DNA from 3 places in the Colwellia sp. KS18-150 genome. Region 2 is predicted to be linked to each of the others. Evidence: predicted binding sites of a transcription regulator. Region 2 holds the regulator's gene; each other region holds the start of a gene.

Region 1 (2,277 bases), on a different contig from region 2:
TTGATGATATACAGGTAAAATATTGATCAAACCTTTATGCTCTTTTAGCTGATCTATTTTAATTCCGATTGCTTTATGGCTGTTACTTTCAACGGTAAAGATAATTTTTCCTTCAGGGTTAGAGCCATGTACCTCAGCTCCTGCTATAGATTCAATAGCACTGGTTACTTCAGGAATATTCTCTACCACCGCATGAGCAACAAAGCTGGCAACGTGATATTCGTTTTTTTTGTCTAATTCGTTATTAACTGCTTGATTAGCCGACATTTAAAGCCTCTATTTTATTTTCCGTAGCACTTGGAAATTGATTAATGAAAGTACTGTTGATGGCACTTTGTGGACAACTAGAAACGCAAGCACCACATTGAGTACAGTCCGCATGGTTAATTTCAGGTTGAGGAATATTGCTTGTTTCACCGTTAACAAAGTAAGAGAACTTAATTGCGCCGGGCTCGCATTCATCGCGACAACTTTGGCAATAAATATTGTTTTTTGCTAAACATTTATCTGAGATGTCTAAGGTTATAGGCCAGGGTAGTGGCTTGTCTAATGCTTCACTATGGTTATCTAAGTCTATAAATAATGGCTCTTGGCATGTATTTACACATTTTTGACAAAACGTACATTCACCTTTTGAAAAGTCGACGGTAGGAAAACCATTACCATCTCGGGTAATGATGTTTGTTTCACAAACAGAGATACAATCTTGGCACTGGCTACATCCTTGGACAAAACTTTGTTCGCTGATCACCCAAGGTAACCTTATCTCTCTTGTTGGTTTTATTCTTCCTCTGAGGAAACTGCGTTTTTGCAGATCAATACCATTTGACATAAATTTAGCTTAACTCTATATCATAAAGTAGGAGGGCCAAAAATTATTTGGCTGATCCAAATAGAAAATCCTAATGCGCCAACAATGGCTACAGATATTATTGGGGCTAAGAAAACGGCTAGAAAAATAAAAGTATTACGTTCATATTTCTTTTGCTGTTCAGGGGTAGGGGCGCTCTCGTTTGTAGAAACTTCTTTAATCATAATCAGGCACATTATTTTTATTAAGTTACAGCAGTATAGTAGAGGAATAATTAGTTGTCATTGTTAATGAAATATTAATTATTTATTAATTGATTTAGATCAAGGGTTTTGTGTTTAGCTAAGAAAAGTATTTCTTCGACAGTGAATTAATGTTTAGTTAGTGTGGGGAGTTGCTTATTCAGAATATGAGTAGATAAGCAAAGTAACTTTAATGAAGCCTAGGGTACTTTGCTGATTTGATGAGAATATTTATATCCAGTTACCTTATTTAGGTCACTGTAGTACTTGTTGTTCGAATTTGACTAGCGCATTCCGCTAAAACAATTGCGCCAGCTGTTGAAACATTTAATGAATTACCCATGCCGAACATAGAAATATGTATTTGTTGCTGACTTAATTTTAATGCCGCTTCGCTAACACCTTTGCGTTCATTACCTAATACTAAGGCTGATTTTTCGGGATAAATAACGTCTTTATAGTCAACTGAATCATGGCATAGTTCGACGCCAAAAACAGTGTAATCGTCTGCAAGTAGTTTTTGTAAACTTAGCGTTGTACTGTCGCTATATTCAATACAAACCCACTTTGCTTCATTTCTAGAAGCTTTTCGCATTTTTTTATCTGAAATAGTTAATTCACCACAAACAATAATTTTTTCGATAGCGAAAGCATCGGCAAGACGGATAAATGAGCCAATATTATAACTGTTAGTCACATTATCTAATACCAGCACAAGTGGGAGTTTTGGTTTTTTTAGATACTCTTCTCGTGTCGGTTTGTTTTTACGAATGTCATCTTTGCTAAGTTGTTTTTCTAAATGCATGCTTTACTCTTGTTCAAAATCAATGGGGATGAATAACACTTGTGGCTATTATAATGCTTAATGGGCATAGATTTCAGGTGAAATAATCCCTTTTTTCTTTGCTAATAGGTATAATCTGACTATTCATTTAAATAAAGAATTTTTACATTATGTCTGATAACAACACACTAAGTGACTTTTTAACCAATGTTAAACCATCTCAGGTTATATGGGCGCTACAAGATAAAGAGAGTGAAGACTGGGTAGTTCTTGACTCAGTTGCTTTTGAAAGTACAGAAGTTATGCCTCTTTGGTCAACGAAAGAACTAGCTCAAGCACATTGTATTGAAGAATGGGCAAGTTACAAATCTTGTCAAATATCAGTATCCGACTGGTTTGAGTTTTGGTTAGAAGACTTAAATCAGGATAATGTGATTGTA
Region 2 (2,277 bases):
CTGCACTTCCTCAGCCTAAGCATGCTAATAATCAACAGATCCCTGTTAATGGCCAAGAGCAGACTCATAATCAAGTAAACAAATTAAGCTTAATTTTTGCTTATAATATTGGCCGTATTGCTTCATACAGTATTATTGGCGCTATCGTTGGCTTTACTGGCTCAATTGCTGCAAAAAATATCGGTATGCCACTGGCAAGCTTACGTATCATTTCAGCCATTTTTCTTATTTTATTAGGGTTATATTTAGGGCAATGGTTAATGTGGATAAATCGCATTGAAGCTTTAGGAAAGGGATTATGGAAGTACATTTCTCCTTTGGCTAAAAATGTTATTCCTGTCAGTACTCCGAGTAAAGCATTCTCTTTAGGCGCTATCTGGGGCTGGCTACCTTGTGGCCTAGTTTATTCAACCCTAACTTGGGCATTAGCGAGCGGTAGTTTGGTAACAGGGGCAAGCATTATGTTTTTTTTCGGCTTAGGAACCTTGCCAGCGCTATTAACACTCTCTTTTAGTTTCGGTAGTGTTAAGCATTTATTAGCCAATGCTAAGTTACGAAAAACAATGGCATTAATATTAATTACCTTTGGTATTTATAGTTTACTTCTTGCATCTAGACAGGTGTTCTAATACCATAGATTTGTCCTAAGAAGCTATGTAAATAATCGAGTAATGTATGTCGAACAATAGTTGCCCAAGCGCACAACATATCAAATGTCAAAACTGTAGTATTAGTGAGCTTTGTTTGCCTTTTACGCTAAACGATCAAGAGCTTAATACTCTCGACAATATTATTGATCGTAAACGCCCTATCCACAAAGGCGATAAAATATTTACCGATGGCCAAGATATGCACGCACTATATGCTATTCGCTCAGGAACATTTAAAACCTATACTGTTAACGAGCAAGGTGAAGAGCAAATCACTGGCTTTCATCTAGCGGGGGACTTATTAGGATTTGACGCAATAGCTGATGCTGAGCATAAAAGTTTTGCTCAAGCACTTGAGACATCAATGGTGTGTGAAATTCCTTATAATAATTTAGACAAACTGTCTAACACTATGCCAAAACTTAAGAAGCAAGTTTTACGCTTAATGAGTAATGAAATTCGCACTGATCAAGAAATGCTCACCCTGTTAAACCGAAAAAATGCCGAGCAACGTGTAGCAACATTTTTGGTTACATTAAGCGATCGTTATCATGACCGTGGTTTATCCGCCAGTGAATTTAGACTAACAATGACTCGAAGCGATATAGGTAACTATATTGGTTTAACGGTTGAAACAATCAGTCGGTTGTTAAATCGTTTTCATAAAAATGGCTTAATCAATGTTGATGGTAAATTAATTTCTATTTTAGATATTGATGCATTAATTGATTGCGCTGAGTCTTAATCCGCTACAAAGTTTAAGGGTTATTGTCGCGATAAAATCATTTATCGTGACCCGTAAACTTCCAAATAAATTGATTTAAAACAAGCATTAATTTCATACATTTGCTATAAATTAACTATGTTCTTTTAATGGTTATATTGTTAATTTATAAAAGTGAGATTAATCATGCAAACATATCAAAAAATCCTCGCCGTTATCGATCCGACAACGGAAGATCAAAAAGCACTAAAAAGAGCAATAGAATTAGCCGCTAGTATTAAAGCCAAAACTGATACCAATGTAGAAGTTTGTGCTTTTTTAACTATTTTTGATTTTTCTTATGAAATGACCACTATTTTATCAAGCGAAGAACGTGACGTTATGTGTCAGTCAGTAATCAAAGATAAAAAATCATGGCTAGAAAATATTGTTAATAGTTTAAAAGGTGATATGGACATAAATTGTCAAGTGGTTTGGCATAACCGCCCTTTCGAAGCTATCGTAGAGCAAGTCATAGAACATGATTATGATATTGTCATCAAAGGAACACACTTACATGACAAATTAAAGTCTGTGATTTTTACCCCAACAGATTGGCATATTTTACGAAAATGCCCTTGCCCAGTGTTATTAGTTAAAGATCACGCTTGGCCTGAAAATGGTAATATAATTGCAGCACTAAATGTTGGTAGTGATGAATCTGAACACCGCTCACTTAATATTAAAATTACTGAGGAAGCCAAACAGTTAGCTTCAATTGTTCAAGGCAATGTTCATTTAGTAAATTCATTTCCAGGTACCCCGGTAAATATCGCCATTGAAATACCTGAGTTTAATTCCACAGAATACAATGACACCATGTTAAAGCATCATCAACAAGCGATGATCACTCATGCTAATAAA
Region 3 (2,277 bases), on a different contig from region 2:
GGAAACGCCCTGAAGGTGGAGGAGGTAGAACACGAGTCTTAACTGATGGAGCCGTGATAGAGCAGGGCGGAGTGAACTTTTCTCTTGTTTCTGGAGATAAATTACCACCATCAGCAACAGCACACCGGCCAGAGCTTGCTGGTCGAACATGGCAGGCTTGTGGTGTGTCATTAGTTATACACCCGAAAAACCCTCATATTCCAACTTCTCATGCTAATGTTCGGTTTTTTATTGCTGAAAAAGAAGGAGAGGAGCCTGTTTGGTGGTTCGGTGGTGGTTTTGATTTAACACCTTTTTATCCACAAGAAGAGGATGTTCAGCATTGGCATCAAACCGCTTATGAGTTGTGTAAACCTTTTGGTGAGGACATATACCATAAACATAAAAAATGGTGTGATGAATACTTTTATTTAAAACACCGTGATGAAACGAGAGGTGTAGGTGGTTTATTTTTTGATGATTTAAACCAATGGGATTTTGACACCTGTTTAAATTATATTAAAGCTGTTGGTCAAGGCTTTGTTGATGCCTATGTACCTATAATTAATAAGCGAAAAGCGACACCTTTTACAGAACACCAACGACAGTTTCAGCTATATCGTCGTGGAAGGTATGTAGAATTTAATCTGGTCTTTGATCGCGGTACCTTATTTGGCTTACAGTCAGGTGGAAGAACCGAATCTATTTTAATGTCGATGCCTCCTTTAGCGCGATGGGAATATAATTATCAGCCAGAAGACGATTCTGCAGAAGCTAAATTGTATTCACGCTACTTAACACCGCAAAATTGGTTAGCTCTTTAAATAATCCAAGTAAACTAACTTATAAATTGACACGATTCACAGCTGGTTTCGTGTCAAAAAATCAAGGGACTCTTGAAGTAGGCGCTTTTACCTCGAACAAAATTTAACCGCGAAAAATCAGCTTTCCCTAGCCCCGTATATAAATATATTGATCAAAATCAATAAAGCTCAGGTCAAAGCATTGCTTGTCCTAAAAACCTTGTCCTAAATCAACTTTATAAATATGAGTAGACTTATCATACCCACAAACATTTAAGGGGTATAAAACATGAATAAATCACTTCTAGCATTAGCGTTGCTATCAAGCTTTTCAACAGCAGCACTTGCAAATCAAGCGGGCGATATTTTAATACGTGGTGGTATGACTTTAGTAAATCCAGATAGTGGACACTCAACAGTCGCACTTGATGGTAACGCCACGCCACTAGCACTTTCTGTAGACGATAATACGCAATTAGGACTAAATTTTGTATATTTCTTTGATAGTAATTGGGCTATTGAAGTATTAGCAGCGACACCTTTTACACATGATGTGATTTTACAAGATCCTGACGGTGTTACTGATGCTGTATATGGTATTGACTTAAATGGCGCTAAACTAGCAGAAGTAACTCACTTACCACCAACGGTTAGTGCTCTATACTATTTTGATACAGGCACAGCAATTAAACCTTACGTTGGCGTGGGTGTTAACTACACCATTTTCTTTGATGAAGAGTTTACCGACACACCAACAGTGGCAGGGTTCAGTAATTTAGAGTTAGATGGTTCATTTGGATTATCACTACAAGTAGGTGCTGATTACGAATTAAGTGATAATTGGTCGTTAAATGTCTCTGCACGCTATATTGATATTGAAACAGATGCAACTTTTGACTTGGCTGATCCTTTAGGGGCAGGCCTTGAAGGAAAAGGTAGCGCGAAGGTTGATGTAAACCCAATGGTTTACTCAGTAATGCTTGGATACAAGTTCTAATAAATTTAAATTGAATAAATCATAAGAAAAAGCAGTAGTATATTACTGCTTTTTTTATGTCCTTAAAATACCAATTCAGTTAACCTAAGGATAATATTTAGAAAAGGTTATTTTTATGGATCAATATCGTGTTTTTGGTAACCCCATTAAGCAGTCACGCTCTCCCTTTATTCACCAGTCATTTGCCAAAGAGACCAGTCAGCTACTGAATTATGAAATTCAATTTGCTGAATTAGATGGCTTTAGCAATGCGGTAACAGAATTTATCGCGGCAGGCGGCAAAGGAGCAAACGTTACCGCTCCATTTAAAGAGCAAGCAATGGCAATGTGCGATGAATTAACTGAGCATGCTAAATTTTCCGGTGCGGTTAACACGCTTTCTTTTAAAAATGGCAAGATCTATGGAGATACCACAGACGGTGTAGGGTTAGTGAACGATTTAATTGCTAACGGTGTAAAACTTGAAAATAGTCAAATCTTGTTATTAGGAGCTGGCGG

The links. The regulator FNR, encoded in region 2, switches genes on or off when oxygen is low (the NO sensors DNR and NnrR bind a similar motif). The targets are predictions, from matches to a motif close to TTGATCTAGATCAA.
Region 1: a site for FNR is predicted at 1,125-1,138, ahead of napE (periplasmic nitrate reductase, NapE protein). Genes of this name have one in related genera too.
Region 3: a site for FNR is predicted at 952-965, ahead of AC27IF_RS19190 (OmpW/AlkL family protein). Genes of this name have one in related genera too.

Annotation. Positions count from the first base shown of each region.
Region 1 covers NZ_BAAJMC010000004.1:102,825-105,101, forward strand. Annotated here, with positions in the region: gene AC27IF_RS07875 (chaperone NapD) at 1-267, opposite strand, end outside; gene napF (ferredoxin-type protein NapF) at 257-832, opposite strand; gene napE (periplasmic nitrate reductase, NapE protein) at 853-1,035, opposite strand; gene AC27IF_RS07890 (TrmH family RNA methyltransferase) at 1,304-1,858, opposite strand; gene AC27IF_RS07895 (DUF2750 domain-containing protein) at 2,008-2,277, shown strand, end outside.
Region 2 covers NZ_BAAJMC010000019.1:10,114-12,390, reverse strand. Annotated here, with positions in the region: gene AC27IF_RS16615 (sulfite exporter TauE/SafE family protein) at 1-629, shown strand, start outside; gene fnr (fumarate/nitrate reduction transcriptional regulator Fnr) at 676-1,395, shown strand; gene uspE (universal stress protein UspE) at 1,561-2,277, shown strand, end outside.
Region 3 covers NZ_BAAJMC010000030.1:1,422-3,698, reverse strand. Annotated here, with positions in the region: gene hemF (oxygen-dependent coproporphyrinogen oxidase) at 1-803, shown strand, start outside; gene AC27IF_RS19190 (OmpW/AlkL family protein) at 1,072-1,779, shown strand; gene aroE (shikimate dehydrogenase) at 1,895-2,277, shown strand, end outside.